DNA from 3 places in the Aliivibrio wodanis genome. Region 2 is predicted to be linked to each of the others. Evidence: predicted binding sites of a transcription regulator. Region 2 holds the regulator's gene; each other region holds the start of a gene.

Region 1 (3,235 bases), 230 kb from region 2:
GCTCCTGAATTATTCCGTCGTATCCGACTAAAAGATCCACTAAAGCAAAAACAATTGCTTAAAGGTCTTGTTCAGCTTTCTGAAGAAGGCGCGGTACAAGTATTCCGTCCGCTACAAAACAACGATCTTATTGTTGGTGCGGTAGGTGTGCTTCAATTTGACGTGGTTGTTTCTCGTTTGAAATCTGAATATAACGTTGAAGCTATTTACGAAGGCATTAGTGTAGCAACAGCACGTTGGGTTGAGTGCTCTGACGGTAAGATGTTAGATGACTTCCAACGTAAAAACCAAACTAACCTCGCTTTAGATGGTGGTAATAACTTAACGTATATTGCGCCAACAATGGTTAATTTGAATTTGGCATCAGAACGTTTCCCTGATGTTCAATTCAGAGCAACTCGTGAACACTAATAGAGTGTTTATCAAATAAATGAAACGGAGTCTTAGCGGGCTCCGTTTTTGTATCTATAGTTTAGTTAGTCGATGTTTTTAGTTTTTTGAATTTAGAAGGTTACTTATGTGGAAAATAATTAAACAATGGATTAAAAAATATGATGCATGGTGCACATCTCTTGGATTAACGCCTGAAAATAAACGCAGTTGTGTTCCATATAAGAAAGAAGGTGAATAATGTCATTTGAATTTATTGACTCTCATTGTCACTTGGATTTTTCTCCTTTTTCTGGAAATGAGGCCCATTATCTTCAGAAAGCCCAAGCGAAAGGTGTCAGCAAATTTATTGTTCCTAGTGTTAATCAATTCAATTGGGCTAACGTTGTCTCCTTATCGGAGCAACATGAATCGATTTATTATGCTTTAGGCATTCACCCTCTTTTTATTTCAAGTGATCATCAAGCTGAAGTGACTTCTTTAAAGCAACTTGTTAGCGAGCATAGAGGTAAGTGTGTCGCCATTGGTGAGTGCGGCTTGGATTTTTGGGATAAAGAAAGCAATCGAGATGTTCAAATTGATGTATTTCGAGAGCAATGCTTTTTAGCCAAAAACTACCAGCTTCCCTTAATTATCCACAGTCGAAAAAGTCATGATCATGTATTAAAAATATTGCGAGAAATAAAGCCAGAGAAAGGCGGTGTTATCCATGGTTTTAGTGGCAGCCTTCAGCAAGCAGAGCAATTTATTCGTTTAGGTTTTTACATTGGTGTTGGTGGTGTGATCAGTTATGAGAGAGCAATTAAGACAAAAAATGCGATATCTAAGATCCCTCTTGAGAAAATTTTATTAGAAACAGACTCGCCTGACATGCCATTAAATGGATTTCAAGGAGAGGTAAATACGCCAGATAATGTCGTAAATTTGTTCGAATATTTATCTGTGATTAGAAAAGAACCTAAGCAAACGATTGCGAATATTGTTTATAAAAATACCACCTCTTTGTTTTCAATTTGAGTTAATAGTCATTACTTTAGGTGCAATTGATGAATATTTAGAATTCAACTAGTGATAAAGCTCACAATTATGAGTGAATACATGATGTATGGACGACGAATATGTGACAACAGCATTACTTTCTTGGTGGTTCAATGAGTATAATCGCCTCCGCTAATTTGAAACACGCCAACAAATAATTTAGGGAAAACTTTAACTATGAGCCTGCTAATGAGTTTGGTTGGGATCGTAGTACTGCTAGGTATAGCTGTACTTCTTTCTGACAACCGCAAAGCAATTAATTTACGTACTGTGGGTGGTGCATTTGCTATCCAATTCTTCCTTGGCGCATTTGTACTTTATGTACCTGTGGGTCGTGATGTACTTTACGGTGCATCTGAAGCCGTTGCGAATGTAATCAACTATGGTAACCAAGGTATCGAATTCTTATTCGGTGGCCTAGTATCAGGTAAAATGTTTGAAGTATTTGGTGGCGGCGGTTTCGTATTCGCACTACGTGTACTTCCTGTAATCGTATTCTTCGCTTCACTAACAGCAGTTCTTTACTACTTAGGCATCATGCAAGTAGTTATTAACTTCCTAGGTGGCGCGCTACAAAAAGGACTTGGCACATCTCGTGCGGAATCACTGTCTGCAACAGCAAACATTTTTGTTGGTCAAACTGAAGCACCTCTAGTTGTGCGTCCGTTTGTGCCAAAAATGACTCAATCTGAGCTATTTGCAGTAATGTGTGGTGGTCTAGCTTCTGTGGCTGGTGGTGTACTTGCTGGTTATGCTTCTATGGGCGTGCCTCTAGAATACCTAATTGCAGCATCATTCATGGCTGCACCTGGTGGTCTTCTGTTTGCTAAAATTATCAAACCAGAAACAGAAACTCCAATCGATCAACTTGATGCACTTGAGAACACTGGCGACGATAAACCAGCTAACGTTATCGATGCAGCTGCTGCTGGTGCGGCAACTGGTATGCAACTTGCGTTAAACGTAGGTGCAATGCTTCTTGCTTTCATCGGTCTAATCGCTCTAATCAACGGTATCTTAGGTGGTATTGGTGGTTGGTTCGGTATGCCAGAAATTACGTTAGAGCTTATTCTTGGTTACGTATTTGCTCCACTTGCATTCCTTATCGGTGTACCGTGGGAAGAGGCAACAATCGCAGGTTCTTTCTTAGGTCAAAAATTAGTAGTTAACGAATTCGTTGCTTACTTAAACTTTGCACCATACCTAGCTGAAGGCGCTGAAGTTGTTCTTTCTGATAAAACGAAAGCAATCATTTCATTCGCACTATGTGGTTTTGCTAACTTATCTTCTGTAGCAATTCTTCTTGGTGGTCTTGGTAGCCTTGCACCAGAACGTCGTCATGACATCGCTAAGATGGGTATGAAAGCCGTTGCTGCTGGTACACTGTCTAACCTAATGTCTGCAACAATTGCAGGTCTATTCTTATCTATGTAATTTTATAGAATAGTATAGATAGGCAATTAAAAACCCGCATTTATTGCGGGTTTTTTTGTACCTGTTAGAAAATTTAAATTTGTGATGAAAAAATGAATCAATTTCACATTTTTTATGTAAAAAGATTGAGATGCAAACCGATTGCGTTACCAGAGAAAAACAATACCTAATTATTATATTGATATAATGAATCCATAATAAAAAAACAAATAGCTAGGTTTGGAAAATAAACTATGGTTAATGCATACACATAAAGAAAAGTTGAGAGTAAATTATGAATGAAGTTCTATTGTCTATCTTTGCAGGTTTAATTGTTGGCGTTGTTTTTTCAGCAATTAAATTACCAATTCCAGCTCCACCAGTATTATCAGGC
Region 2 (3,235 bases):
GCGCTTATCCCCATCTGCTGGGAAGGTACATCAATTATTGTCTAATAACGATGAACTGATTAACGATCATATTGCGCTACGTACGTTTAATTTACCTAAAGTCGGGCTACAGACTCTCGCTGCGCCATTTTTAGCAATAGGCTATAAAGCGTGTGAGACTTATGACTTTGAAGCTAAAAAACTGAAAGCGCAGCATTTTGAGCACCCAGATCCTAATGCACCACTCGTTTTTATTAGTGAATTATTAGTAGAAGAGTTATCAGCTGAAACACAGGACATTATTCATGGTTTGGTTGAACAGGTGCCAGCACACTATTTTGCCACCAGTGATTTTCTTTCTTCTGGTAGGCCTTGGACATTAAGTTTCGAAGACTATCAAGTATTAGCAAAAGAAAGTGAATACGCTTCTTGGTTAGCGGCTCATGGTTATGGCGCTAATCACTTTACGGTTTACGTCAATCAGCTTGAAGAGTTTGCTGAAGTGGTTGATGTGAACCAACACTTACGTGATGCAGGTTTTGCAATGAACGAAGTGGGTGGTGAAGTGAAAGGATCTCCAGAGGTTTACTTAGAACAGTCATCAACAATGGCGGATAAAGTGAAAGTGAATTTTACTGAGGGTGAGTTTGAAATTCCTGGTGGATTTTATGAGTTTGCTAAGCGATATACGTTACCAAATGGGAAAATATATACGGGATTTGTTGCTGCCTCTGCTGACAAGATTTTTGAAAGTACAAATAGTTAGGCTTTGAGTTTTGAGCATAAAAAAACGCAGCTCAAGGGCTGCGTTTTTATTTGTTTAAGGTAAGCGTTAAATTAACGAGTACCGTAAACTACAATTGTTTTACCGTGTGCAGAGATCAAGTTTTGCTCTTCAAGCATCTTCAAGATACGGCCAACAGTTTCACGTGAACAACCTACAATTTGACCGATCTCTTGACGAGTGATCTTAATTTGCATGCCATCTGGGTGAGTCATCGCATCAGGTTGTTTAGCAAGGTTTAGTAGCGTTTGTGCGATACGGCCAGTAACGTCTAAGAATGCTAAATCACCTACCTTTTGGCTAGTGATTTGTAGACGAGTTGCCATTTGCGCTGAAAGACGCATCAAGATATCTGGATTAACCTGGATAAGTTGACGGAATTTCTTGAATGAAATTTCAGCTACTTCACAAGGGCTTTTTGCACGAACCCATGCTGAACGTTCTTGACCTTCTTCAAACAAGCCAAGCTCACCAATGAAGTCACCTTGGTTAAGGTAAGAAAGGATCATCTCCTTTCCTTCTTCATCTTTAATCAGTACAGCAACAGAACCTTTTACGATGTAGTAAAGCGTTTCTGCTTTTTCACCAGCGTGGATAAGTGTGCTTTTTGAAGGATATTTATGGATATGACAGTGAGACAAAAACCATTCTAATGTTGGATCTGTCTGAGGTTTACCTAGAACCATACTTTATACTTCCTCTGCGTTTGCCAAGTAGGCGATATCCATTTTAAAATAACTGAGCCAAATATCAGTTTGGCCTATACAATATGGTTATCGGAACAAGGCTGCATGTTTGTTGAGATAATTGATAAAATCATACCTTGTTTCGCAATCGATTTCTTGACTTTGATCGTATGAAATGTGCGACAAAGGGCACACTTTCGTGAAATGGATCACGAGTTTTCCTTTTATGTAGTAAAGAGGCTTTTATGAACGCTGAAGTTAAATGGATTGAGGGATTTACTTTCTTAGGTCAATCTCAATCGGGCCATTCTGTTGTTATGGATGGAAATGGCGGAGAAAAAGCACCAAGCCCAATGGAAATGCTTTTAATGGCTGCTGGAGGTTGCAGTTCGGTTGATGTTGTTGCAGGGTTAAAATCAGAAAATCAAGCTGTCACTGGTTGTGTAGCAAAACTGTCAAGCGGGCGCCGTGAGGTTGCCCCAAAGCTGTTTACTTATATTAATATTCATTTTGAAGTAAGTGGTGAGAGCCTTGACCCTAAGATTGTTGAGCAAGTAACAGCAGATTCATTACAGAAATATTGTTCAGTATGTTTGATGCTAGGTGAAGGCATTGAAATGACTCATTCTTGGGATATTGTTTAGTTGTTAGCTTCGTTAATATCAAAAAGCCTCACACATTTATTATGAGTGAGGCTTATTTTATTTTTACTGTTTGTTTATCAAAAATTACAGAATAAAGCGGCTTAGATCTTCATTTGTAATTAATTCACCTAAGCGAGATGTTACATAAGCAGCATCAACGATTAAGCTTTCGCCATTCTTTTCTGATGCATCATAAGAAATCTCTTCCATTAGACGCTCCATCACAGTATGCAGACGACGAGCACCAATGTTTTCTGTGCTTTCATTTACTTTAAATGCTGACTCAGCAATGCTATCAATCCCATCAACAGTAAATTCAATATTTACATTTTCTGTTGCGAGTAAGGCAATGTATTGTTCAGTTAATGATGCATTTGGTTCAGTTAAGATACGTTTGAAGTCATTGGCAGTTAGGGCCTCAAGTTCAACTCGGATCGGTAAACGACCTTGTAGCTCAGGGATCAAATCAGATGGTTTTGCCATTTGGAAAGCGCCTGATGTGATAAATAGCATATGGTCTGTTTTAACCATTCCGTGTTTAGTACTCACTGTACTGCCTTCCACTAATGGAAGTAGGTCACGCTGTACGCCCTCACGAGAAACATCACCTGATTGTGAATTTGAACCTTTACAGATCTTATCAATTTCATCAATGAAAACAATGCCGTGGTTTTCAACATTAAAGATAGCTTGCTCTTTAAGTTCTTCTGGGTTGACTAGTTTAGCGCCTTCTTCTTCAGTTAGAGCTTTAAGCGCATCTTTAATTTTCATTTTACGCTTTTTAGTCGTTTCACCACCAGATAGATTTTGGAACATGCCTTGAAGTTGGTTTGTCATCTCTTCCATGCCAGGAGGAGCCATGATCTCAACACCAACTTGAGGTGCAGCTACATCTACTTCAATTTCTTTATCATCTAGTTTTCCTTCACGTAATTTTTTACGGAAAGATTGGCGAGTACCAGAATCATTATCACTTTCTTCATTCTTACCCCATGCATCACGAGCTGGAGGTAATAAAATATCTAAAACACGGTCTTCAGCTTGTTCTTCAGCGCGGAATTTTACTTTTTCTACCGCTTGTTGGTGCGTCATTTTGATCGCAACATCAGTCAAATCACGAATTATGCTTTCAACTTCTTTAC
Region 3 (3,235 bases), on a different contig from region 2:
AGTGATCAAAATCAAAATGTACATCCATGTTGTTTCTCCTTACTTCTTACCAATACCGTAATCGCGCAATTTATTCGCAATGGCGGTATGTGAAACCCCTAAACGCTTAGCTAATTTACGGCTTGAAGGAAATTCACTATATAGTCCAGATAAAATGCTCGACTCATACGACTTCATGATCTCATCTAATGAGCCATCAACATTAATATTAATAACATTCGTATTGTTATCAGTAATTGGCAGCATAAAATGAGAAGTACTTAATTGGTTCCTGTCCATCTGTGTCAATGCTTTTAACGTCGCACTTCTAAGCTGACGTACATTACCCGGCCACGAATAACTGCACAAATAATCATACACATCTTCAGAAATCGACGGCTTTACGATACTTAACTCTTTACATAGTTGAGCAACAAAAAACTCAAATAACGTCGCTACATCTGATGCACGTTCACGCAGTGGTGGAATTTCTAAAAATAATACGTTTAAACGGTAATAAAGATCCTCTCGGAATACGCCTTGCTCCACTAATTCTAGTAGTTCCTTTTTACTTGCGCCAATAATCCCAACATCCACATGGATCTCTTTCTCTTCACCCACACGGCGGAAGTTACCATCTTGAATAAAGCGCAATAATTTAATTTGTAGCAACGGGCTCATTTCACTGATTTCATCAAAGAAAACCGTTCCGCCGTCTGCTTGTTCAATGATCCCTCTTTTACCTTCTGGCATATTAGGAAATGCACCTGGGGCATAACCGAATAATTCCGTTTCAGCGACATCGTCTGGCATCGCCGCACAATTGACCACCATAAAGGCTTTGCCAGAACGAATAGAGGCATTATGACACGCGCGAGCTAGCATTTCTTTGCCTGTGCCAGTTTCACCTTGGATAAGTAAAGACTGATCAATATCTGACAGTTTCTTTGCTTGAGAGATCAGTTTTTTATATTTAGCGGATGACCCAACAAAATGCTCAAATCCAAGATTAGACGATTCAGGTAAGAATGGACGAGCTTGTTGAGCATCAATCGAAGGCTTAATAATGACGACTGCACTGGCTAAAATAGAGGCGTTATCATCATCGGTAATATAAACAGGCATGATTTCCATGACATAATTTATCCCCTCGATTTCCATTGATTCTCGCTGACGAATACGAGACTCTTCTAACCAATGAGTGATATTGAAATCAGGCAGTAATACACTTGCAAACTGGCCAATAAGCGTTTCTTTATCTACATTAAATAACGAGGCCACCGCCTGATTTACATTGTCGATCTTACCTTTCAAGCTAATAGAGAAAACAGGATCAGGAAGTGTACTTAAGACCGCTAATAACTCGGTATTGCGACGTTCACTTGGTAGGAATGGAATTTTACGAACATCTATCACTCCCTCAATTCGACGAATTCTAGCCATTAATTGACTAAATTCATCAAATTCTACTTCTGGAAAATTAAGATAGATTAACCCTGTTTTTTCAATCTCAATATCTCTCAAATCGATGTTTTGAGAAGCTAAAATATCAAGTAATTCACGGGTTAACCCTAATCGATCTTTACATTGCACTTCAAGACGCACAAAAGTTTCCTTAACTAAGATAACTGTCACAATATGTTTACAGGCAGTTTGCGCGAGTACAAAAAAAGAGTCAAGCTGAAGTGATCTAAATAGAGAGTTAATTCGTTTAATTAGCTACTGATAATAAAAATAAGCAATGGAGTGTCAATCATGGATATTAAAGTTGGTATTAGTTCATGCGTTAATGGTGAAAGTGTTCGTTTTGACGGTGGACACAAAAGCAATAAATTTGCCTCTAAAGTACTTGCACCCTACTTTACTTATGTACCTATTTGTCCAGAGGTTGGCAGTGGTATGTCGGTACCAAGACCTACAATACGTTTAATTACAAACGAAGAAAGAATAGCACTAGTTGACTCAAAAGATGCGTCTTTGGACTACACCGATTCAATGGTAGAGTTTTCTCAAAAAACGGTTGATAGACTGAAAGAAACAGAAATGTGCGGCTATATTGTTTGTGCGAATTCACCAAGCTGTGGCATGGAACGAGTTAAGGTATACAGCAAAAACAGTGCGACAAAAAATGGGGTTGGGCTTTACACTCAAATCCTAATGAAAGAGATGCCTTGGTTGCCAGTAGAAGAAGACGGCCGATTGAGTGATCCTGTACTTAAAGAAAACTTCATTACTCGTGTTTTCTGTTTACATGACCTGTACAAATCAATGGATGGAGAGCCAACGTCAGGTAAAATCATTGCTTTCCACTCTCGCTACAAATACACCCTGATGTCACACTCCACCGTTGGATACAAAAACTTAGGTAAATTGGTTGCGAAAGTAGCGGAATATGACATAAATGAGTTCTTTGCTATTTATCGTACACAGTTAATGCAGACAATGGCGATCCGCGCTTCTCGTAAGAACAATACGAATGTGTTGATGCATCTTCAAGGCTATTTCAAGAAAGAACTAGAATCTCAACAAAAGATAGAATTAGCTCAAATCATCCAAGACTACAATCAAGGTTTACTGCCTTTATTGTCGCCTATTACCTTAATTAAACATCATTTAGGCATTCATTCTAATGAATATTTAGCAAAACAATCTTTCCTTAATCCATACCCTCAAGAATTGAGATTACGCTATGGATTATAAACCAACCATGCAATGCGTTTGGTTTCGTACTGATTTAAGATTGGCGGATAACCCAGCGTTATCCGCAGCTCTTGCTAATCAAGCGCCTACTGTCGCCATCTTTGTTGCCAGTGAATCTCAATGGCAACAACACAATAAAGCGTCAATTCAAATCGATCTGATAAAGAGGCGTTTGCTTGAACTTAAAAAAGAGCTGCACGCACTAAATATTCCACTACTGGTGTTATCCTGTCCTTGGTTTAAAGATGTACCACTACAGCTTCACACATTGTGTAACGATCTTGGTATATCACATCTATTTGCCAATAAAGAATATGAGGCAGATGAATTACGCAGAGATGCTAATGTTGCTGCACAACTGTCTGATGTTCATTGTGCTTTTTATGATGCCAAATGTGCCGTAGAAGTTGGAAAAGTGCTGAATAAAACCCACCAGCCCTATAAGGTTTTTACACCCTTTAAAAAAGCGTGGAGAGAGTACTTTTATCAACACTTTCCAACCATTGAAAAAGTGACCGCTTCAGTTGAGTTATCGGCAACGCAGTTAAACTCACTT

Evidence for each region. Region 2 encodes CRP, which controls carbon source genes, mostly activating them, when cyclic AMP is high. Its sites were predicted from a motif close to TGTGANNNNNNTCACA; they were not measured.
Region 1: a site for CRP is predicted at 1,458-1,473, ahead of ACU5DF_RS16115 (NupC/NupG family nucleoside CNT transporter). Genes of this name have one in related genera too.
Region 3: a site for CRP is predicted at 1,600-1,615, ahead of ACU5DF_RS00175 (YbgA family protein). Genes of this name have one in related genera too.

Annotation. Positions count from the first base shown of each region.
Region 1 covers NZ_JBREXA010000002.1:1,766,819-1,770,053, reverse strand. Annotated here, with positions in the region: gene prfC (peptide chain release factor 3) at 1-411, shown strand, start outside; gene ACU5DF_RS23910 (DUF5363 family protein) at 518-631, shown strand; gene ACU5DF_RS16120 (TatD family hydrolase) at 631-1,407, shown strand; gene ACU5DF_RS16115 (NupC/NupG family nucleoside CNT transporter) at 1,606-2,862, shown strand; gene ACU5DF_RS16110 (XapX domain-containing protein) at 3,137-3,235, shown strand, end outside.
Region 2 covers NZ_JBREXA010000002.1:1,996,980-2,000,214, reverse strand. Annotated here, with positions in the region: gene ACU5DF_RS17090 (DUF1338 domain-containing protein) at 1-745, shown strand, start outside; gene crp (cAMP-activated global transcriptional regulator CRP) at 817-1,449, opposite strand; gene ACU5DF_RS17080 (OsmC family protein) at 1,695-2,093, shown strand; gene hslU (ATP-dependent protease ATPase subunit HslU) at 2,178-3,235, opposite strand, start outside.
Region 3 covers NZ_JBREXA010000001.1:38,575-41,809, reverse strand. Annotated here, with positions in the region: gene rimJ (ribosomal protein S5-alanine N-acetyltransferase) at 1-28, opposite strand, end outside; gene tyrR (transcriptional regulator TyrR) at 40-1,584, opposite strand; gene ACU5DF_RS00175 (YbgA family protein) at 1,735-2,679, shown strand; gene phrB (deoxyribodipyrimidine photo-lyase) at 2,669-3,235, shown strand, end outside.